DNA from 2 places in the Paracoccus sp. J39 genome. Region 2 is predicted to be linked to the other one. Evidence: riboswitches for the same ligand, from Rfam matches in the RefSeq annotation. Region 2 holds a riboswitch; the other holds the start of a gene.

Region 1 (15,521 bases), on a different contig from region 2:
ACCTGATGGGCCTGGGCCTGCCGCCCGAGATGACCGGCTCCTCGCTGATCGAGCACGCATGAAACACGGGCTGCTCCTGCCGCTGCTGATGGGCGTCGCCATCGGCTCGATGGCCCTGGCCCAGCCGGCGACGCCCGCGCAGGGCGATTCGCAGCTGAGCCAGGCCGCGCAGGAGGCGGCGCAGGCCGCAACCATGCTGCGCGAGGCGGCGGGCCAGCTCGACGAGGCGCTGACCGAGGACGACCAGGTCGTCGCCCTGACCCGGATGATCCGCGCCTACGAGCAGGGCATGGCGGCCCTGCGCGACGGGCTGCGCCGCGCCGGCATCCGCGAGCAGGAGATCCGCACCGAATTCGACGCCCGGCGCGAGCGGCTGGGCCGGGTGCTGGGGGTGATGACCTCGATGCAGCAATCGCCCGAGACCATGCTGCTGCTGCATCCCTCGGGGCCGGAATCCTCGGCCCGGGCGGGGATGATCCTGTCCTCGGTCGCCCCCGGGCTCGAGGGCGAGGCGCGCGAGATGCAGCAGAAGCTGGAGGAAATCCGCGCCGTGCGGACCATCCAGCTGAACGCCGCCAACACGCTGGCGCAGGGGCTGGGGCAGGTGCAGGAGGCGCGGCGTCTGCTGGCCTCGGCCGTCACCGACCGCTCCAGTCTGCCGGTGCGTTTCGGCGAGGACCCCAAGGAGCTGACGGCGCTGGTGCAATCGGCCGACACGCTGGACGCCTTCGCCTCGGGCATCGCCGGCATGGAGCAGGATGTCGGCCCGCCCATGGCCGATTTCGAGGGGGCGCAGGGCAGCCTGGCGCTGCCGGTGCTGGGCACGGTGCTGCGCCGCTATGGCGAGGCCGACGCCTCGGGGGTGCGGCGCCCGGGCATGGTCATCGCCACCTCGCCCGCCGCGCTGGTGACGGTGCCCTGGCCGGCGACGATCCGCTATCGCGGGCCGCTGCTCGATTACGGCAATGTGATGATCGTTGAGCCCGCGCGGGGGTATCTGATGATATTTGCCGGGCTGGCGCAGGTCTTCGGCGAGACGGGCGACGTGCTGGCGGCGGGCGAGCCGGTCGGGCTGATGGGCGGGCAGGAACCGCCCGCGCAGGAGTTCGGCGCCGAATTCGTCGCCAATGCCGCCGCCGGAGGCGGTGCTGGACAGACCGAGACACTGTATGTTGAACTCCGCAAGGGCAAGGAAACTCTGGACCCGGCAGAATGGTTCGTGATGAATCCCATTGTCGGAGAGGCCACGGACGGGACAGGCCGCAACGCAACCGGGCAGGACGGAACTGAATGAAACATTATCTTCTGGCAGGGGCGATCGGCACGCTTGCGGGCATCACCGTCGCCACCCAATTCGCCGGCCCGCTGGTCGCGCAGGAATCGGGCAAGAACGCCTCGGTCTATGAACAGCTGGACCTGTTCGGCAACGTCTTCGAGCGCGTGCGCGCCGATTACGTCGAGCAGGTGGACGACAAGAAGCTGATCGAGGCCGCGATCAACGGCATGCTGACCTCGCTCGACCCGCACAGCTCGTTCCTGTCGGCCAAGGACTACAACGACATGCAGACCCAGACCCGGGGCAGCTTCGGGGGCCTGGGCATCGAGGTCGGGCAGGAGGACGGGCTGGTCAAGGTCATCTCGCCCATCGACGACACGCCCGCCGCCGAGGCCGGGGTGAAGGCCGGCGACTACATCACCCATGTGAACGGCGAATCGCTGATGGGGCTGAACCTCGACGAGGCGGTCGAGAAGATGCGCGGCCCGGTCGGGTCCGAGATCAAGATCACCATCCTGCGCGAGGGCGAGAAGGAGCCCTTCGACCTGACCATCACCCGCGACATCATCAAGCTGACGGTGGTCAAGACCCGGATCGAGGGCCATGCCGTGGTGCTGCGCGTCACCACCTTCAACGACGAGACCATGGAGACGCTGCGCACCGAGATGGCCAAGGCGATCAAGGATGCCGGCGGCATCGACAAGGTCACGGGCTTCGTGCTGGACCTGCGCAACAATCCCGGCGGCCTGCTGAACCAGGCCATCGAGGTCTCGGACGCCTTCCTCGACAAGGGCGAGATCGTCTCGACCCGCGGCCGCAAGTCCGAGGACAGCGAACGCTGGAACGCCAAGGCGGGCGACCTGGCCGAGGGCAAGCCCATGGTGGTGCTGATCAATGGCGGCTCGGCCTCGGCCTCGGAAATCGTCACCGGGGCGCTGCAGGACCACCGCCGCGCCATCGTCGTCGGCACCAAGAGCTTCGGCAAGGGCTCGGTGCAGACGGTGATGCCGGTGACCGCCGAAAGCGCCATCCGCCTGACCACGGCGCGCTACTACACGCCCTCGGGCCGCTCGATCCAGTCGCTGGGCATCCAGCCCGACATCATCGTCGAGCAGCCGGCGCCGAAGCCGCAGGAGGAGGACGAGGACGGCAAGCCGCGGACCGAGTCGAAATTCCTGAACTCGGAAGCCGACCTGCGCGGCGCGCTGAACAACGATTCGATCAGCGACGAGGAGCGCAAGCAGATCGAGGAAGAGGCCAAGCAGGTCGAGGCCACCGCCAAGCTGCGCGAGGAGGACTACCAGCTGGCCTATGCCGTCGATATCCTCAAGGGCCTGGCGGCGGTGGATTACCATGCCCAGGCCGTGCCCGAGGCCGCGAAACCCGCCGTCACCGGCGAGGACGCGGCCCAGGGGGCGCAAGCGGAATGAGCGGCGATCTGCTGGGCCCCTCGGGCCTGCCCTACCGGCCCTGCGCCGGGGTGGTGCTGATCAACCCGGCGGGGCTGGTCTTTGCCGGGCAGCGCATCGACAATCCCGGCCCGGCCTGGCAGATGCCGCAAGGCGGCATCGACCGCGGCGAGACCCCGCGCGAGGCGGCCCTGCGCGAGCTGGTCGAGGAAACCGGAGTGACCACCGATCTGGTCGATGTGGTGGCGGAAACGCCCGATTGGGTGACCTACGACCTGCCGCCCGAGCTGCTGGGCAAGGTCTGGAAGGGCAAATACGGCGGGCAGAAGCAGAAATGGTTCGCCATGCGCTTCCTCGGCCCCGACGACGCCATCCGCATCGCGACCGCGCATCCCGAATTCGACCGCTGGCAATGGATGCGGGCGGTGGATCTGGTCGACAGCATCGTGCCCTTCAAGCGCGAGGTCTATGCGCGGGTGCTGGGCGAGTTTCGCGGAATCCTGGCCTGACCGCGCCGGTTGCGCGGCCGGTTTGGGTATTTGTGAAACAGAGAAAGCAAGAAGGGCGGCTTTCGGGGCCGCCCCTTTTCCTTAGCTGCGCAGCATGGCCAGCAGGCGGGTATCGGCATAGCCGTCGGGCGTCACGCCGCGGGAACGCTGGAAGGCCTTGATCGCCTCGGTCGACTGGCTGCCGAGCTTGCCGTCCACGCCGCCGGTGTCGAAGCCGCGGGCCATCAGCAGGCGCTGGATCTCGGCCTTTTCGCTGTTCGACAGCGTGCGGTCGCCGCGCGGCCAGCTGCCCTGGATGCCGCGGCGGCCGGCGATGGCCTCGCCCAGATAGGCCACGCCGAGGGCGTAGCTGTCCGAGGCGTTGTATTTCAGGATGGCGCGGAAGTTTTCCGTGATCAGGAAGGCCGGGCCGCGCGATCCCGCCGGTGCGAGGATCGAGCCCGAGGGCACCGGCGCGCCGCTGACCGTGCGCACGCCCATCGCCGCCCATTGGCTGCCGGAATGCTGCACCGACTTGCCGGCCTGGTTGAAGTCGAAGCCCTGCGGCAGGATGACCTCGGTCCCCCAGCTCTGGCCGGGGCGCCAGCCGTTCTGGCGCAGGTAGCTGGCCGTCGAGGCCAGCGCGTCGGTCGGGTCGTCCGACCAGATGTCGCGGCGGCCGTCGCCGTTGAAATCGACGGCGTGGGAGAGGAAGGACGAGGGCATGAACTGCGTATGCCCCATGGCCCCGGCCCAGCTTCCGACCATATGGGCGCTGTCCACGTCGCCGGACTGGATGATGCGCAGCGCCGCCACCAGCTCGCCGGCGAAGAATTCGCCGCGCCGGCCATCATAGGCCAGCGTCGCCAAGGCCGGCACGATCCGGGTATTGCCGCGATTGGCCCCGAAATTCGACTCCATGCCCCAGACCGCCAGCACGATCTCGCGCGGGACGCCGTAGCGCGCCTCGATGGCCGAAAGCGTGCCGGCATATTGCGCGGCCTTCGCCCGGCCGGTCGCGCCGCGGGTGCCGATGGCCCCGTCGAGATAGTCCCAGATCGGCTTGGTGAATTCGCTTTGCTTGCGGTCCAGCGCCACGATGCTGGGCTGGTAATGCGCCCCCGCCATGGCGCTGTCGAAGGTGCCGGGCGAGACGCCGGCCGCCAGGGCGCGCGGGCGGAAGCTTTGCACCCAGTTCTGGAAGCCGGCCTCGGAGCCCTGCCCGCCCGCCGTGGGCAGCCCGCCGAAATTGCCGCCGACACCGCCCGGGCCCTGGTTCATCGACACGCCGCAGCCTGCCAGGGCGATGGTCAGCACGGCCGAGGTCGCGATGCGGGAAATGCGTCTGGTCATTCTGCCTGTCCGTTCCGTTGCTCGTTCATGGGCTTTTCTTCTGGTTGCGGCCAGTCTAGCCCAGCCCGGCGCGGCTGGATAGGGGCCCCGATCAGCCGTCCTCCTCGGCAAAGAGCGGCTCCATCTGGGCGACGATCACCGCGTTCTCGTTCAGCGCGCGGTCCATCAGGGCGCGCTCCTCCTCGGGGATCTCGTGGCCCTCGGCCAGCCGCTCGTCGATGCTGCCATGGCCGGTGACCTCGATGGGCGCCAGCCCGGCCTGCTTGAGGATGGCGACGGTCTCGCGCACCGCCTCCTCCTCGGTCACGCCCGAGGCGTAGCAGACCAAAGCCGCGCCGCTGGCGCCTTCGGGCAGTCCGTCATCCGCGGCGCGGCCGACCTCGACCAGAAGCGTGTAGACCTGCTGGGCCATGGCTTTTCCTTTGCTGCATTTTCGCGTCATATCGCCCGAAACCGGAGGGAGAGACAATGAGCAAGAGCTTGAAGCGGGTGCAATCGGCGCTGCAGGCGGCCGGGCTTGCCGTCGAGATCCGCGAGACCGACGACAGCGCCCGCACCGCCGAGGGCGCGGCGGCCGCGGTCGGCTGCGCGGTCGACCAGATCGCCAAGTCGATCATCTTCCGCGGCGAGACGACCGGCCATGTCGTGCTGTTCCTGACCGCCGGCGGCAATCGCGTCGATCCGGCCAAGGCGACGGCGCTGGCGGGGCAAAGCCTCGGCAAGGCCGATGCGGACCTGATCCGGGCCGAGACCGGCTTCGCCATCGGCGGCGTCGCGCCGGTCGGGCATCTGCGGCAGGTCCAGGCCTGGCTGGACCCGCGACTGCTGGATTTCGAGACGGTCTGGGCGGCGGCCGGGACGCCGCGCCACGTCTTCGCCATCGCGCCGGAGGATCTGGTCCGCATCACCGGGGCGAAACGGGCGGATTTCACCGCCTGACAGGAAAAGGGGCGGGAAACCCCGCCCCGTTTTCGCTATCCGGCCACTGCCCGGTAAAGCCAGATCAGCACCACCGCGCCGATGAGCCCGGCGACCCCCTGCGCGAGCCAGCTGCCGGCCTGGGCGTTCAGCCCGACCAGACCCAGAAGCGCATTGCCGACGATGGCGCCGACGATGCCCAGGATGACGTTGAGGATGATCCCCGTATCCGCCTTCATGATGCTGCTGGCGATCCAGCCCGCAAGACCGCCGACGATGATCGCGGCCAGCCAACCCAAACCCTGCATGTGAAACTCCGCTTTCAGGATACCTGTGCGGGTTGAACGCAGCGGCGGCGCTTGGGTTTCACGCCGGTCTCACGCAGGGGTGAGTCCGGTGCAGGGCTGCAACAGGTCAGTCGCGCAGCAGCTCGTTGATCGAGGTCTTGGAGCGGGTCTGCGCATCGACGCGCTTCACGATCACCGCGCAGTAAAGGTTCACGCCGTTCTTCGAGGGCATCGAGCCGGCGACCACCACCGAACCGGCCGGCACCTCGCCATACATGACCTCGCCGGTCTCGCGGTCGACGATCTTGGTGGACTTGCCGATGAAGACCCCCATGCCCAGGACCGAGCCCTCGCGCACGATGCAGCCCTCGACCACTTCCGAACGCGCTCCGATGAAGCAATTGTCCTCGATGATGGTCGGACCGGCCTGCATCGGTTCCAGCACGCCGCCGATGCCGACGCCGCCCGAAAGATGCACGTTCTTGCCGATCTGCGCGCAGGAGCCGACGGTGGCCCAGGTGTCGACCATGGTGCCCTCGTCGACATAGGCGCCCAGGTTCACGAAGCTGGGCATCAGCACCACGCCCTTGGCGATATAGGCCGAGCGGCGCACCACGCAGTTCGGCACGGCGCGGAAGCCGGCGGCCTGCCATTGCGCCTGGCCCCAATGGGCAAACTTGCTGTCCACCTTGTCCCACCAGGTGCCGCCCTGCGGGCCGCCCATATGCACTTCCATGTCCTTCAGGCGAAAGCCCAGCAGCACGGCCTTTTTCGCCCATTGGTTCACATGCCAGTCGCTGCCGCGCTTTTCGGCGACGCGCAGAGCGCCCTTGTCCAGCGCCTCCAGCGTGGCCTCGACGGCGTCGCGAACCTCGCCCTTGGTCGCGGGGGTGATCTGGTCGCGGATCTCCCAGGCGGATTCGATGGCGGCTTCAAGTGCGTCATTCGACATGGTCTGGCCTCTCAACGGTGGAAACTCCTGTCCAAGGGCTATAAGCCGAGGGGTGCAGCCGCGCAATGTGCGGCGGTCCCCGCCAGAGGTTTGGATGACAGAACTAGAAGAGCGCAGCCACCCGTTCCGCGACAGCCATCAGGACGTGGCGGTGGCCGAGATCACCCCCGACACGGCCCAGACCCGCGCGCCGGCCTATCGGCTGGCCTTTACCGATACCGAATTCCTGCTGCGCGAGGAACTGCGCCCGGTGCGGCTGCAGCTTGAACTGCTGAAGCCGCAGATGATCATGGACGCGCGCGGCATCCGCTCGACCGTGGTGATGTTCGGCGGCGCCCGCATCCCCGCGCCCGAGCGGCGGGAAGGCGCGCGCACCCCGGAGCTGGCCGCCCTGTCGCATTACTATGACGAGGCGCGGCGCTTTGCCCGGCTGATGACGGAACGCAGCCTGGAAAGCTATGGCGCCGAGAACGTGATCTGCACCGGCGGCGGGCCGGGGGTGATGGAGGCCGGCAACCTGGGCGCGCATGAGGCGGGCGGCGCCTCGATCGGCCTGTCCATCGTGCTGCCGCACGAGCAGACGCCGAACGCCTATGTCACGCCCGACCTGTGTTTCAACTTCCATTATTTCGCCATCCGCAAGATGCATTTCCTGATGCGGGCCAAGGCGGTGACGATCTTCCCCGGCGGCTTCGGCACCATGGACGAGATGTTCGAGGCGCTGACCCTGATCCAGACCGGCCGCATGAAGCGGGTGCCCTTCATCCTGTTCGGGCCGGAGTTCTGGCACAAGGTGATCAACTGGCAGGCGCTGGCCGAGGCCGGCACCATCAGCCCCGAGGACCTGGAGCTGATCAGCTTCGTCGAAAGCGCGGACGAGGCGGTCGAGATCATCGACAACTGGGTGGTGCCCTGCCCCTGACGGGGCACCCCTTGCGCCGGCAGCCCCTCGCGGGCCTTCGCTTTCGGGCCCGATGGACGACTCGCTCCGGCCATGTCCCGCCGACGGCGATGCGCCGAGCCGAAGCCCGGCCGCCGCGCCTCGCCGCCCGGCCCGCTCTTGCGGCGAACCGCAAGGCCGGCAACGGGCGAGCCTGCGACCATCGCGTCGCACCGGCGCAGTAAAACCGTTAAAAGGCCGCTGGAAAACTCTGAAAAGGCTATGGTGCCGGAAATCGTTCCGGATCTGGTGAAGATCCGCCTCAGCATCGGGAATTTCCGGTCGAGTCTGTGGCGGGTTTTCTGGTTCCTGGCGCAGGCTGTCCCGACGCGTGGACTTTTTCAGCAGACAGTTAAGGCTTCTGCTCCGGCCGGGCCCCAGAGCGGGATACGCCGCAAACCCGTTCGCCGCAAACCTGCTCTGGCGAACCTGTCGACCGCCTGTGACGCCCGGGCGAGCCGTGATCTCGAAATTGCGCCGGCAATCGACCGTCACCCGGTCCAGCCCAGTGCCCCCTGTGCACCGCCTGATTTCAGTCGGCGAGCCATGACAGCCGCCACCCGCTCGCCGCTGCCATTCGGGCTGCGACGGTGCCGGGCAACGCAATTCCGGACGCGACGATTGCAATCGTCGCTATTTCGGCCACCAGGCGATGAAATCGGTCGCGCCGACAGCTTGCGGCTGGCCGCCTGAGCTGCGCTCGGGCAGAGGCTCGGCAGGCGGATCCGCCTGCTCTGCGCCATGACGATAGATCGCAAGGGAAAGCTCGGGCCGCAATTCGGGGTCGGGCGGATCCTCGGCGGCGCGGATCACGATGGTGCCGAGTTTCAGCGCCCGCCGAAAGGATTCGTCATCGCCATAGATCGCGGTCAGGAACCTGATCACCTTGGCACGGAACACGGCGCGATCCTGGGGGCCGTCCATATCCTCGGCCGCCCTGGCCGGCTTGACGGCCTGCCGCCGGGGCGGGGCCGCTTCGGTCTGCTGCGAGCGGTCGATGCCTCCGCGCCCAAGCGGCACGTCGCCGGCGGCGGCACCGGATTCCTCGACCACCGGCACTTCGGGCTGGGCGCGGGCGATGGTTGGACCGACGACCTCGACCTCCCGCGCCGCCTGGGGGGTGGCGGGGCCGGCCCGGCTGTGGATCTGATTGACGATTGGGATCATGACATACCCCGGAAACTGATGACCTTGATGGCCCATCCTAGCAGAAAGGCCCGGGAAATTCACCTGGGCCCTCCCGGCATTCTGCCTAAAAACTTAATCGTTCAAAGGCGTTGCACTCATTCGCGATGATAGGGGCTGCCGGCGAGGATGGTGGTGGCGCGATAGATCTGCTCGGCCAGCATGACGCGGACCAGCATATGCGGCCAGACCATGCGGCCGAAGCTGATCGCCAGGTCGGCCCGGTCGCGCAGGCCGGGGTCGATGCCATCCGCGCCGCCTATCACGAAGGCCACATCCCGGGCCTGGTCGCGCCAGCCGGCGATTCGCGCCGCGAATTCCGGAGAGCTGAGCATCTGGCCGCGCTCGTCCAGCACCACCAGGGCCGCGCCGTCGGGGACGGCCCTGGCCAGCAGCGCCGCCTCGGCCGCCATGCCGCCGCCGCGCCGGTCCTCGACCTCGGCCAGCGTCACGGGGGGCAGGCCCAGGCTGCGGCCCGCCTTGGCCTGACGGTCCAGGTAATCGGCGATCAGCTTCGCCTCGGGGCCCTGCCGCAGCCGCCCGACCGCGGCAATGACCATGCGCATGGGTCAGTTCTGGGTCTTGCGGGCCTCTTCGGCCGCGTGTTCGGCACGCATCCGGTCAAGCGTGGCCGAGCGCAGCGCGTCGGCCGGCATCCACATCTTTTCCAGTTGGTAGAATTCGCGGACTTCGGGACGGAAGACATGGACGATCACGTCGTCGGTGTCGATCAGCACCCAATCGCCGGTTTCCTTGCCCTCGATCCGGGCCGAGCGGCCGGTCTGCTCTTTCAGGCGCTCGACCAGCTTCTCGGCGATCGAGGCCACCTGCCGCGCGTTGCGGCCCGAGGCGATCACCATGTGATCGGCCATGGCCGAGCGGCCGCGCAGGTCGATGGTCACGACATCTTCGGCCTTGTCGTCGTCAAGAGAGGCAAGAATGCGGCCCAGTAGCTGATCGCTCGTCAGCCCGGACTCCGCGGTGGTCGCAGCCGGCGCAGAAGCCGGCGAGACGGTATTGGACAGGGGTTCATCCTCCGGTCATCACGCCGATCTCCCCCGGCGCCGGGGCCCTAGTAATGTAGCACGGAATCGCGCCTGCTCAATGTGGCGGCGGCGGATTTCTGGCTGGCTCGGCCGAGGAACAGGCGGAAAGCGGCAGATTCCCCCAGGGATCGACGCATCGCACCTGCCCGGCACCCCAGGCCAGCTGCCGGGTTTCGGCCCCCGCCACCCCCTGCGCCGGGCCCGGCCGGTCCTGTTCCAGGCCCACCGCCAGCGCAAAGGCGGCCACGCAGAGCAGGGGAATCGTCCGCAGGATGATGCGAATCAGCATGATCGGTCCCTTTCTTGTTCCTTGCATAGAAAATAGGGACCATTTCCCAACTTGGAATTAACAGGACCGTGTGGCGATATTGAATATGACGTGAAATCGACCTATTACTGCTGTCATGCGAGGATTCGTCTATTTCGACATTCACGACCGCGCCCGCCTGCCGGGCCGGTTCTACGGCGAAAGCCTGTCCGTCACCGCCCGACTTTGACGACGGCGGGCGCCTTTGCGCGCCCTGCCGCAGGTTGCGGCCCCTCCGCCCTTTCCCAGCTAGTCTTCCAGAAAAGAGACAGCCATGACCGGCAACACGAACGCGGGCGCGCCCCGCACCCTCTACGACAAGATCTTCGACGCCCATGTGGTCGAGCGTTCCGACGACGGCACCTGCATCCTCTATATCGACCGCCACCTGGTGCATGAGGTGACCTCGCCCCAGGCCTTCGAGGGCCTGCGCATGGCCGGGCGCAAGGTGCGCCGCCCCGACCAGACCATCGCCGTGCCGGACCACAACGTGCCCACCACCGCCGACCGCGTGGACGGCATCGAGAACCCCGAGGGCCGCATCCAGGTCGCGGAACTGGACAAGAACGCCCGCGAATTCGGGCTGAACTATTACCCGATGAACGACATCCGCCAGGGCATCGTCCATATCGTCGGGCCGGAACAGGGCTGGACCCTGCCCGGCATGACGGTGGTCTGCGGCGACAGCCATACCGCGACGCATGGCGCCTTCGGCGCGCTGGCGCATGGCATCGGCACCTCGGAAGTGGAACACGTCCTGGCCACCCAGACGCTGATCCAGAAGAAATCCAAGAACATGAAGGTGGAAATCACCGGCAAGCTGCGTCCCGGCGTCACCGCCAAGGACATCACGCTGGCGGTGATCGGCAGGACCGGCACCGCCGGCGGCACCGGCTATGTCATCGAATATTGCGGCGAGGCGATCCGCGACCTGTCGATGGAAGGCCGCATGACCGTCTGCAACATGGCCATCGAGGGCGGCGCCCGCGCCGGCCTGATCGCCCCGGACGAAAAGACCTTCGACTATTGCAAGGGCCGCCCCCATGCCCCGAAAGGCGCCGCCTGGGAGGCCGCGGTCAGCTGGTGGAAGACCCTCTTCAGCGACGAGGGCGCGCATTGGGACAAGGTCGTCACCATCCGCGGCGAGGACATCGCCCCGGTGGTGACCTGGGGCACCTCGCCCGAGGACGTGCTGCCGATCACCGGCACGGTCCCCGCCCCCGAGGATTTCGAGGGCGGCAAGGTCGAGGCCGCGCGCCGCAGCCTCGACTACATGGGCCTGAAGCCGGGCACCCCGCTGAACCAGATCAAGATCGACGCGGTCTTCATCGGTTCCTGCACCAATGGCCGGATCGAGGATCTGCGCGCCGCCGCCGGCATCCTCAAGGGCCACAGGCTGGCGCCGGGCGTGCGTGGCATGGTCGTGCCGGGCTCGGGCCTGGTGCGCATGCAGGCCGAGGAAGAGGGTCTGGACAAGATCTTCATCGACGCCGGCTTCGAATGGCGTCTGGCCGGCTGCTCGATGTGCCTGGGCATGAACCCCGACCAGCTGGCGCCGGGCGAACGCTGCGCCGCGACCTCGAACCGCAATTTCGAGGGACGCATGGGCCGCGGCGGCCGCACGCATCTGATGTCGCCGGTCATGGCGGCGGCGGCGGGCATCAAGGGCCACCTGACCGACGTGCGCGAGCTTCTGGTGGAAACCGTCTGATGCTTCGGGCGGGGCCCCTAGCGGCCCCGCCGCAGAAGCAGCAGGGCGTTGATCGCGATCAGCACCAGCCCGGCATTCTCGAACCAGAAGTTGAACTTGAGGTTCGCGAAATCCATGCTGATGAGCATATCGACATGATGGAAACCCACCGCGCGCACCAGCACGAAACCGCACAGCACGGCCAGCCCCAGCAGGGCAAGGCCGTTGCGGCGCATGTGCCCGCGCACGGCCTTCGTCGCCCAGATCAGCGCAAGCACCACGCCCAGCACCAGCCCGGCGATGAAGGCCAGCTGCACCAGGTAGCGGTTGTCGTACCAGCCCTGCGCCCGGGCCATGCAGCGTCCGGTGGCGGTCAGCGCCGTCTGCAGGTCAAGCTGCTTGTTCAGCGCCAGGAACGCCATCAGCCCGGCGATCGCCAGCCACAGCCCGCGCGCCGCGCCGGCCGGCCGGCGGCGCAGCACCTTCACCGCCAGGAACAGGCAGACAAGATACGAGAGCACCGTCAGCCAGCCGGTGATCTCGGGATCGCCGATCTGCGGCGTCCAGTCGCGCGCGATGCAGGCGCGCAGGGCGGCGAAACTCGAAAACCCGAAAAACATCAGCAAGACCCGTATAGCCATGGCGCCAGGCGCCGCTCGGGTCTCGGTTAACGGGCGCGCGCGCCCCAAGTCAATTCTGCGAGGATCAAGACATGGACAAGTTCACCACCCTGACCGGCATCGCGGCGCCCATGCCGCTGGTCAATATCGACACCGACATGATCATCCCCAAACAGTTCCTGAAGACGATCCACCGCTCGGGTCTGGGCAAGAACCTGTTCGACGAGATGCGCTACGACGCCGAAGGCAACGAGATCCCGGATTTCGTGCTGAACCAGCCGGCTTACCGCGAGGCGCAGATCATCGTCGCCGGCGACAATTTCGGCTGCGGCTCGTCGCGCGAACATGCGCCCTGGGCGCTGCTGGATTTCGGCATCCGCTGCGTGATCTCCACCAGCTTCGCCGACATCTTCTACAACAACTGCTTCAAGAACGGCATCCTGCCCATCGTCATGCCGCCCGAGGTGGTGGAGGTGCTGATGGAGGACGCGAAGAAGGGCGCCAACGCCCGCATGACCGTGGACCTGGAAAACCTGACCGTGACCACCTCGGACGGGCAGAGCTTTCCCTTCGAGCTGGACCCGTTCCGCCGCCATTGCCTGCTGAACGGGCTGGACGATATCGGCCTGACCATGGAAAAGGCCAGCGCCATCGACACGTTCGAGGCGCAGATGGCCCAGAGCCGGCCTTGGGTGTAAGGGCGCTTGCCGGGGCGGTCCTGCTGGCCGTCCTTGGCCTTGCCGCCCATGCCGAGCCCTTGCGGATCGCCACCTACAGCCCCGACCTGTCGCGCGACGGGCCGGGGCTTTTGTTGCGCGACCTCGGTCGCGAGGATGCGCAGGTCGCCGCGGTCGTCGCCGTGCTGGCCGAGACCCGGCCCGACATCCTGCTGCTGACCGATTTCGACTGGGATCTGGACGGCCGGGCGCTGGACGCCTTTGCCGCAAGGCTGGCCCGGGCCGGGCTGGACTATCCGCACCGTTTCGCGGCGCGACCGAATTCCGGCATGGCGACCGGGCTGGACCTGAACGCCGACGGGCGGCTGGGCACGGCGGACGACGCGGAGGGCTATGGCAGATTCTCGGGCCAGGGCGGCATGGCGATCCTGTCGCGCCATCCCATCGGGCCGGTCACGGATTACACCGGCGCCCTGTGGCGCGACCTGCCCGGCCACCTGATGCCGCCGCTGCCCGAGAAGGTGGCGGCGATCCGCCGGCTGTCCTCGACCGCGCATTGGGACGCGGTCGTGACGGTGAGGGGCAACCCGCTCCACCTGCTCGCCATGTCCGCGACGCCGCCGGTCTTCGATGGGCCCGAGGACCTGAACGGCCGGCGCAACCATGACGAGCTGGCCTTCTGGCTGCACCACCTGCCGGGCGGCCCTTTCGTGCTGGCCGGCAACCTCAATCTCGACCCCATGGACAGCGAGGGCCGGCCCGAGGCGCTGGCCCGGATCATGGCGCATGTCACCGACCCCCGGCCCCGTAGCGCCGGCGGGGCGGCAGCAAAGGGCGGCGTGAACGACCGCCACAAGGGCGATCCGGCGCTGGATACCGGCGACTGGCCCGACGACAAGCCGCCCGGCAACCTGCGCGTCGATTACGTCCTGCCGGCCAAGGGCCTCACGGTGCTGGACGCGGGCGTGTTCTGGCCGGCCGAGGGCCCGCTGGCCGAGGCCGCCCTGGCCGCTTCCGCGCACCGGCTGGTCTGGGTCGATCTGGACTGGCCGCCGGCCCCGTGATCCGGACAAGCCCGCCTGCCTCGATCCCCGCGCGATCCCTCGGGCATCTTCTTCGTTCTCCAAATACCCATGCGACAGCGCCGCCCGCCGGCCCGCCGCCCGGTCCTCGATTCCGCTTGCCGCCGCGGCGGCGGCGCAGGTAACATATGCGTGTATCGGTGCCCCTTTCCGGGGCCAAAAGGGAATGCGGTGCGGCCCGGGGCATCCGGGGCCAAATCCGCAGCCGCCCCCGCGACTGTAAGCGGAGAGCGGACGCCCATCATGCCACTGGCCAACCGGCCGGGAAGGCGGGCGTCTGCCGTGACCCGCAAGCCAGGAGACCTGCCGATGCGCAAAACCGCAACGTCGTCGGGTTGGACGACATAAGGAAAGGGTCGCAGATGACCGCAAAACCCATGACCGCCGCGGGGGCCAGCCGCGCCTCGGTGCTGTTTCCCGCCATCGCCGCCTTCGCCATCGGCTTCGGGCTGATCTTCATGTCCGGGCTGGTGCAGGCCGAAACCCTGCATGACGCCGCACATGACGTGCGTCACGCCACCGGCTTCCCCTGCCACTGACATGTTCTCGCGCATTCTGACCAGCGGATTGATCGCTGGCGCTGCAACGGGGCTGATTGCCGCCCTGTTGCAGCTTTGGTTCGTGCAGCCGGTGCTGCTGCATGCCGAGCTTTACGAATCCGGGCAGCTGGCGCATTTCGGCGCCGAATCCGTCAGCGCGCATCAGGATCTCGGCCCCTTCGAATGGACCCGCAACATGCTTTCGGTGCTGTTCACCATGCTGGTCTATGCCGGCTACGGGCTGATGCTGGTGGCGCTGATGGCGGTTGCCGAATCGCAGGGCAATGCGGTCACGGCGCGGCGGGGGCTGCTTTGGGGTCTTGCCGGCTACCTGACCATGCAGCTCGCCCCCGCCTTCGGCCTTGCCCCCGAGGTGCCGGGCGTCGCCGCCGCCGATGTGCAGATCCGCGCCATCTGGTGGCTGGGCACGGCACTGGCCACCGGGCTTGCTCTGTGGCTGATCGCCTTCGGCAGGGGCTGGCCGGCCTGGGGCGTGGCAATCGTGCTGATCCTGGCGCCGCATCTGATCGGCGCGCCGCAGCCCGACAGCTATGCCGGCCCGGTCCCGCCCGAGCTTTCGGCCGAATTCGCCGGCCGCGCGCTGGGGGCCGGCGCCCTGGCCTGGGCGGTGCTCGGCCTGCTGGCCGGCTGGTTCTGGCAGCGCGAGGGGCAGCGCGCGCCCCTTCCGCAAGCCGCCTGATCCGGGCCGCAGCCCTTCCGGCCGGGCGCGCAGCCGTGCCCGGCCCTTTCCA
Region 2 (15,521 bases):
TCAGGCTGCGGTCCTTCAGTTCCGGGCAGGCCGCGCCGAAGCTGACGAATGCGCGCCCGTCGAAAATGATGTGCTCATAGATCTCGTCCGAGAGGATCAGCACCTGCGGATGCTTCGCCAGCACCGCGCCGAGCGCACGCAACTCGTCCCGCGAATAGACCGCGCCCGAGGGATTGCCGGGCATGTTCAGGAACAGCCACTTCGTGCGTGGGGTGATCGCGGCTTCCAGAACCTCGGGCGTCAGGCGAAAGCCGGTCTCTGCCGGGCATTCGGCAATCACCGGGACGCCGCCCAGCAGCTTCACCATCTCGGGATAGCTGACGAAATAGGGCGCGGGCAGGATCGCCTCGTCGCCGTCGTTCAGCGTCGCCATCAGCGCGTTGAAGATGATCTGCTTGGCGCCATTCGCCACCACGATGTCGTCGGGACCGTAATCCAGCCCGTTCTCGCGCCGGAACTTCTCGGCCACGGCCTTGCGCAGCGCAGGCGTGCCGGCCGAGGCGGTATAAAGCGTCTCGCCCGCCAGCGCCGCCTTGTGCGCGGCTTGCGCGACATGGGCGGGTGTCGGAAAGTCCGGCTCTCCCAAGCCCAGGTCGATCACATCGACCCCGGTCGCCCGCAGCGCCTTGGCCGCTTGCGAGGCGGCCATCGAGGCCGAGGGTTTCACCGCCGCAAGGCGGTCTGCCACATAGCTCATTTGCCCTTCTCCGTCACATAGCCCTTGAAGGCATCCTCGGCCCGCGCCTCGCTGCTGCGCCGGGCCGGGTCGCCGAAACCGCCGCCGCCGGGCAGTTGCAGGACCAGCCGGCGCCCGGCCGGCACATGCTGCCAGCCCTTGGGCCTCAGTTCCGTGCCGTCATCCAGCGCAACCCTGCCCGGCGCGCCGTCCTTTCCGCCGTCACGACCCCTGGCCGCATGGCCCACCCGGTCGAACATGGCCGAAAAGTCGAACTCATGCCCGTCCGCGGCTTCGATCTCGATGATCTGCCCCAACCCGCCGCGATACTCGCCGTCCCCTCCTGAATCCGGGCGCAATTCCTTGCGCCAGACGGTGATCGGGCCGGTCTGCTCGGTCGCCTCGATCGGCATGGTCATCACGCCCGAGGGAAAGGCCGTCGCCGAAAGCCCGTCCAGTCCCGGCCGCGCGCCCATGCCGCCCGAGTTGAACATCAGGATTTCCGCGCGGCGCCCTTCCTGCCCGGCGACCGGGCGGGCGGAGATGTGGATATTCCACAAGGCCGCGGCGCCCTCGGCCAGGATCTGGCCAGGCATGGCCTTGGCGACCGCACCCAGCACCAGATCGGGCACCATATGGCCGTTCACGTGGCGCAGGCTGACCGGAGCCGGACGCTCGGCGTTCAGGATATTGACCGGCGAAGAGACCGTGAACAGCTCCAGCGAGGCCCAGTTGTTCGGAATATCCGGCGCCACCACGCATTTCAGCGCATAGCAGGCATAGGCCTTGGTATAGATCAGGGGCACGTTGATGCCCCAGCGGCTTTGCCCGTCGGTGCCGGTGAAGTCGATATGCACCACATCCTCGCCGAAACTCACGGTGGCAGCCAGTTTGACCGGCTCATCATAGCCATCGGTCCAGAGCTCGTTCGACCAGCTTCCCCTGGGAAGCGCGCGAATGCGTTCCAGCGTGGCGGCGCGGGTGCGGGAAAAGATGAACTCGCCCAGGTTGTCGAGATTCTCCAGCCCGATCTCTTCCATCATCGCGATCAGCCGACGGTGGCCGACATCGTTGCACGCCGCCAGCGAGAAGAAATCGCCCACCACCTGGTTCGGCTCGCGGACATTGGTGCGCAGGATGCGGATCAGATCCCGGTTCACCTCGCCGCGTTCGGCGAATTTCATGATCGGGATCTGGATGCCTTCCTCATAGACCGACTTGCCGTCCGCCCCGAAGCCACGCCCGCCCACATCCACGACATGGGCCGTGCAGGCGAAGAAACCGACCAGTTCATCGCCCCTGAACGACGGCGAGACCATGGTGATGTCGTGCAGGTGCCCGGTGCCCTTCCAGGGGTCGTTGGTGACATAGGTGTCACCGGGGAACATGTCGTCGCGCCCGATTTCGGCGATGAAATGCAGCACGGCCTCGGCCATGGTGTTCACATGGCCCGGCGTCCCGGTGACGGCCTGCGCCAGCATCCGGCCCTGCGGGTCGAAAACGCCGGCCGAAAGGTCGCCCGCCTCGCGCACCGAGGTCGAGAAGGCGGTGCGCAGCAGCGTCATCGCCTGTTCCTCGACCACCGAGATCAGCCGGTTCCACATGACCTGCATGCGGATTTCCCGGGTCGCATCCTGGGTTCTGGCGTTCATGCCGCGATCTCCTTGCGGGTCAGAAGAAGGGTGCCGTCGGCCTGCATCACCACATCGAAGGGCGAGGTGACGACGGTCGAGGTCTCGCGCTCGACGATGACGGCCGGGCCGCTGACGCGGGCGCCGGGGGTCAGGCTTTGGCGCTCGACGATGGCGGTGGTCAGCATTTCGCCCTGCGCCGGGTCGAAGACCGCTCGGGTAACCGGCGTTTCCGGCCGGCCCTCGCCGCGGGTGATCGCCACCCGCTCGGGCGCGCGGCGTTCGTCCTGCGCCTTGACCGAGAAGGTGACGATCTCGATCTCCAGCCCGTCCAGCCCGTCGATGGCGCGACCGAAGAAGCGGGCGTAGTTCTCGCGGAAGCTGTCGCGCAGGCTTTCGACATCCCCGGCGGCGAAATCGCGGTCGGGCAGCGCGACCGGGATTTCCCAGCCCTGGCCGACATAGCGCATGAAGGCGGTGATCTCGCGCTGGATCGTGCCATCGGTTCCGGCGCGGACGAAGCCTTCGGCGGTGCTCTTCAGATCGGCCAGCAAGGCATTGACCTGCGCGGGATCGAATTCGGACAGGCGCACGATCTTCGAAGCCAGCGCCTCATAACCGAAGGGTGCCTTCAGGAAGCCGATGGCCGAACCCACGCCTGCGCCCGGCGGGATCAGGCATTCGTCGATCCCCAGCTTCTCGCACAGCCGCGCGGCATGCAGCGGAGCGGCGCCGCCGAAGGCGATCATGATATTGTCCGATATGTTCTTGCCGTTCTCGACCGCATGGACGCGGGCGGCATTGGCCATGTTCTCGTCCACCACCTCGACGATGCCGAAAGCGGCGGCCTCGGCGGGCAGGTTCAGCCTGTCGCCCACGTCGCGGGCGATGGCGCCTTCGGCATTCGCCACCGACAGCCTGATCGCGCCGCCGGCGAAATTGTCGGGATCGAGCTTGCCCAGAACCAGGTCGGCATCGGTGATCGCCGGGCGCTTGCCACCGCGCTGATAGCAGGCAGGACCGGGTTCGGATGCCGCCGATTCCGGGCCGGTCTGGATACGGCCCATGGCATCGACCCAGGCGATGGAGCCGCCCCCTGCCCCGATCTCGATCATCTCGATCACCGGGATCGAGATCGGCATGCCCGAGCCCTTGCAGAAGCGATAGGTGCGGGCGACCTCGAAGGTTCGGGCGGTCTTGGGCTGGAAATCCTCGATCAGGCAGATCTTGGCAGTGGTGCCGCCCATGTCGTAGCTGACCACGGTCTCCAGCCCGAACCGCTGCGCCACGTCGGCGGCAAAGATCGCGCCGCCCGCCGGGCCGGATTCGACCAGGCGCACGGGAAATTCGGCCGCCGTCTCGACCGAGATCAGCCCGCCGCCGGAGTGGATCATGAAGACCGGGCAATCGGACCCCATCTCCTTCAGCCGGACCTGAAGCCGGGCCAGGTAATCCGCCATCTGCGGCCGCACATAGGCATTGGCGCAGACGGTGTTGAACCGCTCGAACTCGCGCATCTGCGGCGAGACCTCGGCGGAGATCGAGATCGGCACATTGACCTTGGCCGCGATGATTTCGCGGGCGCGGCGTTCATGCGCCGGATTCATGTAGGAATGGATGAAGCCGATGGCGACGGCGCCGAAGCCCTCGGCGGCGATCCTGTCGGCAATCTCTTCCAGCGCGGCCTCGTCCAGCGGCTGAAGCTCCTGCCCCTGCGCCCCGATCCGGCCCTTGACCGTGAAACGATCCTCGCGCGGGATCAGCGGGGTGGGCAGCTTCAGGTTCAGGTCGTATTGCTCGAAGCGGTTCTCGGTCCGCATCTCGATCACGTCGCGGAAACCCTCGGTGGTGACAAGCGCCGTGCGGACGCCGCGCCGTTCGATCAGCGCATTGGTCGCCAGCGTGGTGCCGTGGATCACGATGTCCAGGTCAGCGGGCGAGATGCCGGCGTCGCGGGTCACGATCTCGATCCCGTCCAGGATGGCCTGTTCCGGCGCGCTGTAATTCGTCAGCACCTTGGTCGAAAACATCGTGCCGCGGCAATCCAGCGCGATGTCGGTGAAGGTGCCGCCGATATCCGCACCCAACCGGATCTGTTGACGGGCGGCGCTCATGCGGTTTCCTTTGCTTTCAGCGCGGCTTCGCGCATCTGTGACAGGGTTTGGCGCGGGGTCAGCGCCTCGGGCGAAATGTTCAGTTCCAGCAGCGCGCCTGTGCGCGAGGCGCGGGCGCGGGCAAAGGCCGCCGGGAAGTCCTCGGTCGCCTCGACCCGTTCGGCGTGGTAGCCATAGGCCTGCGCCAGCATGACGAAATCGGGATTCTCCATCGTCGTGCCCGAGACGCGGCCGGGATAGTTGCGCTCCTGATGGGCGCGGATGGTGCCGTAGATGCCGTTGTTCAGCACCAGGATGATCGGCTGCGCGCCGGCCTGCATGGCGGTGCCAAGCTCTTGGCAGTTCATCTGGAAATCGCCGTCGCCGGCGAAGCAGACCACGGTGCGCTCGGGGAAGGCCACCTTGGCGGCGACCGCCGCAGGAACGCCGTAGCCCATCGCCCCGGATTGCGGCGCCAGCAGCCGCGCCTTGGGCCCGAACTTGTAGAACTTGTTCGGCCAGACGGTGAAATTCCCCGCGCCATTGGTCAGGATCGCATCCTCGGGCAGCACCTCGCGCAGATGCGCGGTAGCCAGGACCATATCCACGGGCGAGGGCTGGGCGGGCGCCTCGAAACCGTCCTCGTAGGCCTTGCGACCATTCGCGCGCCACGCGGCCCAGTTGCCCTTTACCGGGCGCAGGGCGGCGGCGAAGGCATTCGGCCCCGCCTGGATGCCAAGCGTCGGCTGATAGATCTTGCCGATTTCACGATCCGAGGCATGGACATGGATCAGCTTTTGCGCCGGGACCGGTACGTCCAGCAGCGTGTAGCCGTCCGTCGTCATCTCGCCGAAGCGGACATTGATCGCCAGGATCGCATCGGCATCCAGGATCAGCTTGCGCACATGGGCAGGCATGCCGACCCCCGCCTCGCCGGCATAGACCGGCGAGAAATTGTCGAACTGATCCTGATAGCGGAAAGCGGCGACGACCGGGATGTCGCTGGCCTCGGCAAAACCCTGCAATGCTTTCTGCCCGGCTTCGGTCCAGTTGCAGCCGCCCAGCAGGATCAGGGGGCGTGCCGCCCCTTCCAGCACCGCCAGCGCCTCGGCCAGGGCTTCGGCGGTCGGGGCCGGCTCGGTGATGCGCGCGGGACCGGCCAGCGGCGCGGCGTCGGTCAGGCTGGTCAGCATGTCCTCGGGCAGCGCGATCACCACCGGGCCGGGACGGCCGGTCAGCGCCGTGGTCCATGCGCGGGCGAGGATCTCGGGGATGCGCCCGACATCGTCGATCTCGACCGCCCATTTCGCAATCGTGCCGAAAACGGCGCGATAGTCGATCTCCTGGAACGCCTCGCGGCCCTTCATGGAGGTCGCCACCTGGCCCACGAACAGGATCATCGGCGCCGAATCCTGCATCGCGGTATGCACGCCGATCGAGGCATTGGTGACGCCCGGCCCGCGCGTCACGAAGCACAGGCCCGGCTGGCCGGTCAGCTTGCCCCAGGCCGCCGCCATGAAGGCCGCACCGCCCTCGTTCCGGCACAGCACGAAATCAAGCTTGCCTTGCGTATCGTGCAGCGCATCCAGCACCGCAAGATAGCTTTCCCCTGGAACGCCGAAACCCTTTTCCGCGCCAAGCGCGACCAGGCTTTCAACCAGAAGCTGACCTCCGTTGCGCATTCCCGTATCCTTCCTGCCCTGGCGTTCAAAACCGGCCAGCGGGCGCAAATGAACCATCTGTCTGGGGTGATCCTGCCCGTCCGGGGCGGCGGACAAAATCAAGATTTCCGGCCCATCGACAAGATTTAGTTGCCGATCACCGCGCCGGGATTCATCGTGCCCTCGGGGTCCAGCGCCGCCTTGACCGCCCGCATCAGCCGGCGTTCGGCGGCGGGGCGGAGGGCGTCGGCCAGCGTGATCTTCGCCCGGCCCAGACCGTGTTCGGCGGCAAAGCTGCCGCCCATCTCGGTCGCAAGCCGCGCCAGCCGCAGCGCAAGCTCACGGTCCTGACCGGCGAAATCCGCCATCCCTTCGGGGGGCGTCAGGTTGTAATGGATGTTGCCGTCCGCCAGATGGCCGAAGGGGTTGATCCGCACATCGGGAACCAGCGCCCGGCAAAGCGCGCCCGCACGGTCCACGAATTCGGCGATCCGGCCCGGCGGAACCGCGATGTCATGCTTCAGCTGCGCCCCCTCCAGCCGCTGGCCCTCGGGCTGTTCCTCGCGCAGGCGCCAGAAAGCCGCGCGCTGCGCCTCGGACGCGGCCAGGGCGCCATCGAGGACAAGCCCCTCCGCCATGCCCCATTCCAGAACGGCACCCAGAATATCGTCCAAAGGCACCTTGTCCGAGCCGCTCGCGACCTCGACCAGCAGATAGCAGCCGCCCCGCGTCTCCAGCGGATAGGCCAGCCCATGGACATGCTTCAGGGCAAGCTCCAAGCCAAGTTCCGGGAAAAATTCCAGGCCGGTCAGGAACTGGCCCGCCTCTGCCTGCAACCGCGTCCCGAAGCGCACCGCCGCCGCTTCATCGGGCAAGGCGAGAAACGCCGTGGCCCGCTGACGCGGCGCGGGGAACAGTTTCAGCACCGCGCGGGTCACGATGCCCAGCGTGCCCTCGGACCCCACGAACAGGCGGCGCAACTGATAGCCCGCATTGTCCTTTTGCACCGCGCGAAGGCCGCTCCAGATCGTGCCGTCGGGCAGGACGACCTCCAGCCCCAGAACCAGATCGGCCATCATGCCATAGCGGAACGCATGGCTGCCGCCGGCATTGGTGCCGATCAGCCCGCCGATCTGGGCCGATCCCTCGGCGCCCAGATGCATGGGAAACATCATCCCCGATCCATCCAGCGCGTCGTGCAGGGTGGCCAACACCGCCCCCGCCTCGACCTCGACCGAGGCGCTGGCGACGTCCGGTTGCGAAATCGTGGCCATCCGCGACAGCGACAGGATGACGCCCCCTGCCCGCCCCAGCACCGCGCCGCCGCACAGCCCGGTATTGCCCCCCTGCACCACCACCGGGACGCCGGCGGCATGGCAGGCCCGGACCACATCGGCGACCTCGGCGGTCGAGGCGGGACGGGCCACCCCCAGCGGCGCCTCGCCATAGCGATCCAGCCAGTCGCGCTGCCACGACGCGGCATCCGCGCCCTCGATCCAGCCCGAGGCGCCGAGGATCGTCTTCAGTTCCTGCTGCAGGCTCATCCTCTACCCCGCGAAGACATAGGCGGTCTTGACCGATGTGTAGAAATCCATCGCGATCCGGCCCTGCTCGCGACCGCCAAGGCTGGAGGCGCCGCGCCCGCCGAAGGGCACATGGTAATCGACACCGGCGGTCGGCAGGTTGACCATCACCATGCCCGCCCTGGAGCCACGCCGGAACGCCGTCGCATGTTTCAGGGACGAGGTGCAGATCCCCGACGAAAGCCCGAAGGGCGTATCATTCGCCACCGCCAGCGCCTCGTCGAAATCCGCGGCCCGGATGACCGAGGCGCAGGGGCCGAAGATCTCCTCGCGCGAGGTGCGCATCAGGTTCGTGGCGCCGACGAACAGCGCCGGGTTCTGGAAATAGCCGGCACGGTCCAGCCGCTCGCCGCCCACGACCTCGCATCCCTCTTCCCCGGCAATCCGCACATAGTCCAGATTGCCCGCAAGCTGGCCCTCGGACACCACCGGCCCGATCTGCACGGCCTCGTCCAGCGGATCGCCGATCCGCAGCGCCGCCATGGCCTGCCGCATCCGGTCGACGAAGGCGTCATGGATCCGCTCCTCGACGATCAGCCGCGAGGAGGCGGTGCAGCGCTGCCCGGTCGAGAAGAAGGCGCCGTTGAGGCAGGCATTCACGGCCACATCCAGATCGGCATCGGCCAGCACCACCATCGGGTTCTTGCCGCCCATCTCAAGCTGGACCTTCTTCAGCCCCTGCGCGCAGCCCGCCGCGATGCCGCGACCCACCCGCTCGGACCCGGTGAAGGAGATCGCAGCGACGTCGGGATGCTCGACCAGCGCCTTGCCGATGACCGAACCGCTGCCCATCACCAGGTTGAACACGCCCCCCGGACATCCCGCCTCGACCAAGATCTCGGCCAGCAGATGCGCGCAGCCCGGCGTCAGATCGGCCGGCTTCAGCACGACCGCATTGCCTGCCGCCAAGGCCGGGGCGGTCTTCCAGGCGGGGATGGCGATGGGAAAGTTCCAGGGCGTGATGAGACCCACGACGCCCAGGGGCTCGCGCATCACGTCGACCTCGACACCGTCGCGGATCGAGGTCAGCTTTTCGCCCGGATTGCGCACCGCCTCGCCCGAGAAGAAGTGAAACAGCTGCGCGGCGCGCAGGGCCTCCCCTTTGGCCTCGGCAAGCGTCTTGCCCTCCTCCCGTGCCAGCAGCCGACCCATCTCATTATTGCGGGCCAGCAGCATGTCGCCCGCCCGGCGCAGCACGTCCGAGCGCAATTGCGGCGAGGCGGCAGCCCATGCCGGCTGGGCGGCCTTCGCCGCCTCGACGGCGCGGGCCACGTCACCGGCTTCGGCGTGGGCATAGAGGCCGATCAGCTCGTCTGGATCGGCCGGGTTGCGGTTCTCGCTGAAGGCCTGCGGCGAGACCCATTCGCCGCCGATCAAGTTGCGCTTACAGTCTTGCATGCCTGCCTCCTGCTGCCGGGCAAGGATTTGCCTCAAGAAACTGGCAGGATTATTCCCGATCCTCGGCGATCAGACCGCCAAGAAGGATTGGCGATCGACAAGTTTCCCTTGTCAAATATTCGGGTCGTTCGGCCCATCGCCGCCCTGGGGGCGCGGTCCAGTTGATGTTTTGGGACGGGTCCTTGATGTCGCAGGTCTTGCAATGCACGCAGTTCTGGAAGTTGATCCGGAAGCGCGGGCCGCTCAACGCCCGCGGCCTGCCCGCGTTGCCCTTGGACCTTCGCGGGCGGTGGTTTTCCGTGCCGCCTAGTCGGTCACCTCCCATGCGACCGGAAGCTGCTGGCCACGGATCTGGATCTTCACCGTTTCGATCCCGTAGGTCGGGCGCAACACATCGGGGGAAAGCGCGGTTTCAGGCGGGCCGGCGACCACGATCCTGCCCTGCGCGAGGACCGCGACCCGGTCGCAGAACCTTGCCGCCATTTGCAGGTCGTGCAGCACGCAGACCACTGCGGTTCCGCCCCGTGCGATCATGCGAAGCTGGGCCATGACCTCAAGCTGGTGGCGGGGGTCCAGCGCGGCGATGGGTTCGTCCACCAGCAGCACCTCGGCACCGACGGCAAGGGCGCGGGCCAGCATGACCCGCGCCTTTTCGCCCCCCGAGAGGGTGTCGACGGTCCGGTCTGCAAGACCCATCACGCCGCATCGGGCCATGGCGGCCTCGACAAGCGCATCCTCCATGGCCGCCGCCCGTCTGGACCAGCCTCGATAGGGCAGACGGCCAAGCCCGACCAGCCGGCGGACGCGGATCGGCCAGATCGCGTGGTGGCCCTGCGCCAGATAGGCCAGCAGCCGCGCCCTTTCCCGCAGCGGCACGGCGGTCAGGTTGCGGCCCTGAAGCAGGATCTCGCCCGAACTCAGGGGAACAAGTCCAAGGCTCGCCCGCAGAAGCGTCGATTTTCCGGCACCGTTCGGCCCGACCAGCGCCGTCATGCCGCCCGGCTGAACGGCAAGGGTGATGTCGCGCAGGATTTCCCGCCCCCGCAGCGAGACGCCCACCCCTTTCAGGTGCAGCGGGATCATGCCTGCTCTCCTTGCAAACGAAAGATCAGCGCAAAGAAGAAGGGGGCACCGATCAGCGAGGTGACGACGCCAAGCTGCAATTCCGGCCCGACGGCGATCAGCCGGATCGCGATATCGGCCGTCAGCAGCAGCGCCGCCCCACCCAGCGCCGAGGGCAGAAGCAGCCTTGCCGGGGCGTGATCCGTGAAAGCGCGCAGCAGATGCGGCACGATCAGCCCGACGAAGCCCACCGCCCCCGCGACCGACACCCCGGCGCCGACGCACAGGCTGGTGCCCAGCACCACCTGCATCCTGACCCGGTTCACCGGCGTTCCCAGCGAGCGGGCGGTATCCTCGCCCAGGGTCAGCGCCTCGAGTCCCCCGCCCGAGGCAATCAGCATCGCGCAGCCGATCAGGATGAAGGGCGCGGCCAGCCCCAGGTCGGAAAGCGTCCTGTCCTTCAGCGATCCCATCAGCCAGAAGGCGATCTCGCTGATGGCCCAGGGGTTGCTGGACAGGTTCATCACCAGCGAGATCAGCGCGATCGACAGCCCGCCTATCGCCACCCCGGTCAGCAGCAAGGTCAGCTTGGCAGCGCCACGCACGGCCAGAGCCCACAGGATCGTCGTCGCCGCCAGTGCCCCGGCCATCCCGGACAGCGGCAGGGTCCACGAACTGGTCGCGGCCAGCCCGAAATAGATGACCAGAACCGCGCCGAAGGCCGCAGCCGAGCTGACGCCCACCACCCCCGGCTCGGCCAGGGGGTTTTGCAGCAACCCCTGCAACGCGGCGCCCGACAGTCCCAAGGATCCGCCGATCAGCAGCGCCAGCGCGGTGCGGGGCAGGCGCAGATCCTGCACGATGGTCACGGTCTTGGGGTCTGCAAGACCGGCAAGGCCCCGCAGCACCTCGCCCACCGGGATGGGCGTATAGCCAAGGACAAGCGAGATGACGACCAGCACGCAGCAGGTCAGAAGCAGCGCCATATTCAGCGCCAGCTGCGGAACCGGGCGGATCATCGGAACGCGTCCTCCAGCCGGACCCGCTCGCCGGCGAGAAGCGTGACGGCTTGCGAGATCACCGGATGGTCGCAGGGCCAGAGCTTGCCCGGGACCGGCAGGACCACGCCCTGTTCGGCAGCCCGCCGCAGGACGGGATTGCGCCCCAGCCCGGCGTTTCGCGCCGGCGGTTGCGTGTCGAAATAGGAAACCACGAAAGCCCCGGGCGGGGTCATCACGATCTGCTCAAGCGGGATGCCGCCCCAGCCTGCGGGACCGGTCCTGCGCTGCATGTTCCGGTATCCGGCAGCGGAAAGCGCCGCATCCACGATGGTGCCGGCACCCGCGCCGCCGCCGTCGGGGCGATAATAGGCCACCACTGGCCCGTCCCTGCCGGGGTCGGCGGCGGCCGCGAGGTCGTGCAGGAACGCCGCGCGCAGCGCCTTGCCGCGCTCGGGCTGACCCAGCCGCTTTCCGACCTGCGGGATCTTGTCCGCCAGTTCCTGCAGGTCCGAAGTCGCCCCGAGATCGAGTTCGGCGATCCCGAAGCGCCCCAGAACCCTGCGCATCTGGGTCGAGCTGCCCTGGCCCGTCACCACCAGGCCGGCATCGCCCGCGATCAGCTCCTCCAGGCTGCCGCGGTTCCGGGGCAGACCGGCCGCCTCTCCGGCATAGGGGGAGGACGGGCCCGCCGCATCCCGCGACAGGCTGAGGATCTGGTCGCGATCGGCCAGCGCCAGCACCCACATATCCCCGCATAGCGCCGTCGAGGCGACGCGCGGTTTCGCGGCAGGTGTCGCAGGGGGCAGGGATTGCCCGCCCCCCGCCCCCACATGTGCCGCGGCGATCCCGAGCGACAGCAGGGCCGCAAGGCCCGCCGCCAGGGCGGCGATGGGTTTCATCCCCTGTAGCCCTTGCTCATCCGGTCCGCTGCGCCGTCCTCGATGCCGATATAGGTGCGGCGAACGTGGTCCCATGTCGCCAGCCGCTCCCAGTCCGGCTGGTCGGCCAGCTGGTCGTCGGCGGTGATGAAAGGGTTGGGAAAGAAGAGGCTCAGCATCTGCTCGCCCTTGCCGTTATCCATGCGGAATCCCCACGAGCGGGGATGCCCGTCGGGATCGAGGCTGCGGAAGAACTCGGCCTTGCCCGGACGACGATGGGCGACCAGCGCCTCGCCGCCCTGCTTCACGGCGCCTTCGTTGCGGCCGATGCACAGATGAAAATGCCCCTGAAGCCGGTAGAACACCGTCAGATAGCCGTCATGCAGCGAAATGCGCTGCGGCTTGGACGGTGGCCGCAATTCATAGGCGGCCCCCTCGACGATGGGACCGAAAGAGAGCCCCTGCCAATGATTGTCGAAGATGTCGGTCAGGAAGTCTTGCAGCCAGTCCTGATCCAGCGGTGCGGGCCAGCGATGTTCCGTCGCGCGCCCTTCGGCATTCACGGTCGTTTCCATGGTCAGCTTCGTCATGTCAGTTCCCCTGCAGGCTCAGGCGGATGCCGGCGAACAAGCTGCGGTCGTTGGTGTTGTAACCCCAGCTGGTCTGGTATTGCTTGTCCAAGACGTTCTCGATCCGGCCATAGAGTTCGGCCCGCTCATCCAGACGATAGCTGGCCAGCAGGTCGGTCACGCCATAGCCGCCAATCTCCTGCCCATAGCCGCTGACCGCGCCCAGGCCGTTGCGGCTGGCATAGCGCAGGCGCGCGCCCACCGACCAGTCGCCGGGGCGATAGCTGACGGTCAGCGCACCGGAGTTCTTGGGCTGGCCGCGCCACTGGCCGGTTTCGTCATTATGGGACAGAACCCAGGTGTGGTTGTGCTGGATCAGCAGGTCTTGCAGGATTTCGGCCTGCCAGGACAGCTCGATGCCTTTCTCGCGCGTGCGGCCGGCCATGTAATAGCCATAGCTGCCGTCCTCGCGCAGGCCCCAGGCGATCTTGTCCTCGACCCGGTTCTGGAAATAGGTCGCGCCCAGTTCCAGCCCGGCATCCGGCCAATAGACATCCGCGCCGATGTCCCAGCCGCGGCTACGCTGTGCCGTAAGGTCGGGATTGCCATAGGTCGGATCGTAAAGCTGATAAAGCCCCGGCGCCTTTGCACCGGTGCCATAGCTGGCCCGCAGCTTCACATCCGCCGCGCCGCTGGCGGAAAGCAGATAGGCCCCGGTCAGCCGCCATGTGTTGAAGGTGCCGAACTGATCATTGTCGTCGCGGCGCAGCGCGGCGGTCAGGGTCAGATGGTCGTCGGGACGCCAGGCCGCCTCGGTAAAGAGCGCGGTGGTGGCGTTGCTGGCGATGAAGCTGCCGGTATAATTGGTGATCTGGAGGGTTTCTTCCTTCTCGCGCGTGACGCCGCCCACAAGCGACCATGGCTCGGCCGGCTTCCAGGTCACGTCGTAGCCATAGCGGGTCAGCATGCCGTCGTAGACATCGCCCTCGGGCCGCGAAAAGCCGGTATGATAGGTTCGCCGGGCATTGTAGCGGCCCCAGCTGAGCGTCTGCCGCAGGGTCCGGTCGGCGCTTTCATGGAGGATGCGCGCGCCCAGGTTCCATTCGTCCTTTTCGACCGTATCGCTGCCGTCACTGGGCGGCGAATCGTATTCGTGCCACGTATCGCTGCGCAGAGAGTTCGGCCCGCAACTGCGGCGCGATCTGCCAGCCCAGTGCCGTGCCGATCCCGTTGCCGCGATGGGCGTCGTCGTCCATGGGGCCGGGAACCGGGCTGGTGCGCGGATCGGCCTGCGACGGGCCGTCGTAATGCGTGGAAAAGCCGCTGACCCGGGCGTCGAGATCGCCCCTTTTCCACAGCAGGGTCGCGGTGGCCCGGCGCCAGCCGTCCGGACCAAGCTCCAATCCGCTGGACAGCCGCCAGCCGTCCTGGACCGGGCGCCTGGTGATGATGTTGACAACGCCGCCGATCGCGTCCGATCCGTAAAGCGAGGACTGGTTGCCGCGCAGCACCTCGATCCGGTCGATGCCCTCGACATCCAGATGGTCGAACTGGAACGCCGTCTCGGTCGAGGACGGATCGCCAAGCCGGACCCCGTCCATCAGGACAAGCACCTGGCCGTTATCCGATCCCCGGATGCTGATGCTGGTCCAGGCACCGGGACGGTCCTGCGAGACCTGAACCCCCGGCACGTCCCGCAGCAGGTCGGTGATGCGCTTCGCCTGTTCGCGGCGGGCGCGCTCCTCGGTCACGACGGTGACGGCGCTGCCGATGGCGCGTTCAGGCAGGTCGGCGCGCGAGGCGGTGACGACGATGGTATCCAGCGTCACCGCGTCCTCGGCGGTGGCAGGCGGGACGGCAAGGGTTGTGCCCAACAGCACGGGAATGATATGGCGGACCTTCATTTCGGCACTTATCCTCGTTCAACGGGAAGGGAAGCCGGATACGAAGGCATCGCCGCGACGGTTCTTCCGCCGCGCGCGCGAGTTCAGATTCTATCGGTCGCATCGCACATACCGCTGCCTTCGATCCACATGGGTCACCGCAGCGGAAATCCGCACCCTCGGCTTGTCCCGGCCGCGGGATGGGCGACAGCGACGGCAGGTCTCCTGGCTTCCGGTTCCTTGCGAGTTCCGCGCCTTCCCCCGCCCTGGGGCAGAGTGGCATATGCGGGTCGCTCCCGGTTACAGTTGCGGGCACAGCTGCGGCATCGGTTTCCCTCACCGCATTCCCTTTTCACCCCTTGCGGGGCACCGTCGGCGACCGGATAGCACAAGGGAGTTGTCAAATAAACAGATTAGATGGGCAGTATCTGCTTTTTCCCGCCTGATGGCAGTGCGCTTGATATCGCGGCAAGATCGATGAGGAGATCGACGTCACCCCGGGGGGCCGAGTGCCTCTGGGCATCGCGCGATCTGGATGCGTTCGGCGCCATGCGTGTCGCCGGCGCAAGCCTTGCGGCTTGCGTTTGCGGGTGGGTGTCCTTAGCTTGATCTGTCCCGCCCCTCGCCCCAAGGAGACTCCGCGCGGTGGAAGCCCTTATCGAACAATATCTGGGCAATCCGCTGATATTGGCCTTGCTGCTGTTTCTTGCGAATTTTGTCATGGAAGAAGGGGCGATCATCGCCGGCGCGGCACTGGCCGCCGCAGGAGAGATCGGCACCGGACTGGCCCTGGTGGCGCTGGTAACCGGGAATATCATCAGCGACTGGGCCCTTTACGGGATCGGCGCACTGGCCGGAAGCAACCGTCTCGTCCGGCGCTGGGTGGACGGCAAGATGCTGGAGCGGGGACGGCGGCTGCTGGATCGCGGCGTCCTGCCGGCGGCGCTGCTGGCACGGCTGTTGCCTCCGGTCTTCATGGCCAGCGGTTTCCTGCGCGTCGATTTTCGCCGTTTCGCAATCGTGAACGGCGTGGTCGCGGCAGTATATACGGCGGCGCTGTTCTTCGGGGCGTTCGGCCTCAACCTG

Evidence for each region. Region 2 has a riboswitch for cobalamin ahead of L632_RS25130 (TonB-dependent receptor). Riboswitches for the same ligand answer to the same signal wherever they lie in the genome.
Region 1: linked by a shared signal. The riboswitch ahead of L632_RS0119515 (CbtB domain-containing protein) and the one ahead of L632_RS25130 (TonB-dependent receptor) in region 2 are both predicted to bind cobalamin.

The regions. Positions count from the first base shown of each region.
Region 1 covers NZ_JAEN01000029.1:22,374-37,894, reverse strand. Annotated here, with positions in the region: gene gpmI (2,3-bisphosphoglycerate-independent phosphoglycerate mutase) at 1-62, shown strand, start outside; gene L632_RS0119605 (murein hydrolase activator EnvC) at 59-1,294, shown strand; gene L632_RS0119600 (S41 family peptidase) at 1,291-2,706, shown strand; gene L632_RS0119595 (RNA pyrophosphohydrolase) at 2,703-3,194, shown strand; gene L632_RS0119590 (lytic murein transglycosylase) at 3,276-4,526, opposite strand; gene L632_RS0119585 (hypothetical protein) at 4,618-4,938, opposite strand; gene L632_RS0119580 (YbaK/EbsC family protein) at 4,995-5,465, shown strand; gene L632_RS0119575 (GlsB/YeaQ/YmgE family stress response membrane protein) at 5,501-5,752, opposite strand; gene dapD (2,3,4,5-tetrahydropyridine-2,6-dicarboxylate N-succinyltransferase) at 5,859-6,683, opposite strand; gene L632_RS0119565 (LOG family protein) at 6,778-7,605, shown strand; gene L632_RS0119560 (hypothetical protein) at 8,257-8,790, opposite strand; gene rlmH (23S rRNA (pseudouridine(1915)-N(3))-methyltransferase RlmH) at 8,907-9,374, opposite strand; gene rsfS (ribosome silencing factor) at 9,378-9,833, opposite strand; gene L632_RS0119545 (hypothetical protein) at 9,910-10,143, opposite strand; gene leuC (3-isopropylmalate dehydratase large subunit) at 10,436-11,872, shown strand; gene L632_RS0119530 (hypothetical protein) at 11,890-12,471, opposite strand; gene leuD (3-isopropylmalate dehydratase small subunit) at 12,564-13,169, shown strand; gene L632_RS0119520 (endonuclease/exonuclease/phosphatase family protein) at 13,160-14,212, shown strand; cobalamin riboswitch at 14,352-14,556, shown strand; gene L632_RS0119515 (CbtB domain-containing protein) at 14,593-14,769, shown strand; gene L632_RS0119510 (CbtA family protein) at 14,771-15,469, shown strand.
Region 2 covers NZ_JAEN01000026.1:26,731-42,251, reverse strand. Annotated here, with positions in the region: gene L632_RS0118785 (pyridoxal phosphate-dependent aminotransferase) at 1-697, opposite strand, end outside; gene L632_RS0118780 (hydantoinase B/oxoprolinase family protein) at 694-2,328, opposite strand; gene L632_RS0118775 (hydantoinase/oxoprolinase family protein) at 2,325-4,421, opposite strand; gene L632_RS0118770 (thiamine pyrophosphate-dependent enzyme) at 4,418-6,082, opposite strand; gene L632_RS0118765 (FAD-binding oxidoreductase) at 6,208-7,605, opposite strand; gene L632_RS0118760 (aldehyde dehydrogenase family protein) at 7,609-9,042, opposite strand; partial or broken gene L632_RS24050 (4Fe-4S dicluster domain-containing protein) at 9,154-9,280, opposite strand; gene L632_RS0118755 (ABC transporter ATP-binding protein) at 9,349-10,125, opposite strand; gene L632_RS0118750 (iron ABC transporter permease) at 10,122-11,123, opposite strand; gene L632_RS0118745 (ABC transporter substrate-binding protein) at 11,120-12,004, opposite strand; gene L632_RS0118740 (hypothetical protein) at 12,001-12,573, opposite strand; gene L632_RS25010 (TonB-dependent siderophore receptor) at 12,575-13,726, opposite strand; gene L632_RS25130 (TonB-dependent receptor) at 13,683-14,456, opposite strand; cobalamin riboswitch at 14,633-14,824, opposite strand; gene L632_RS23635 (DedA family protein) at 15,081-15,521, shown strand, end outside.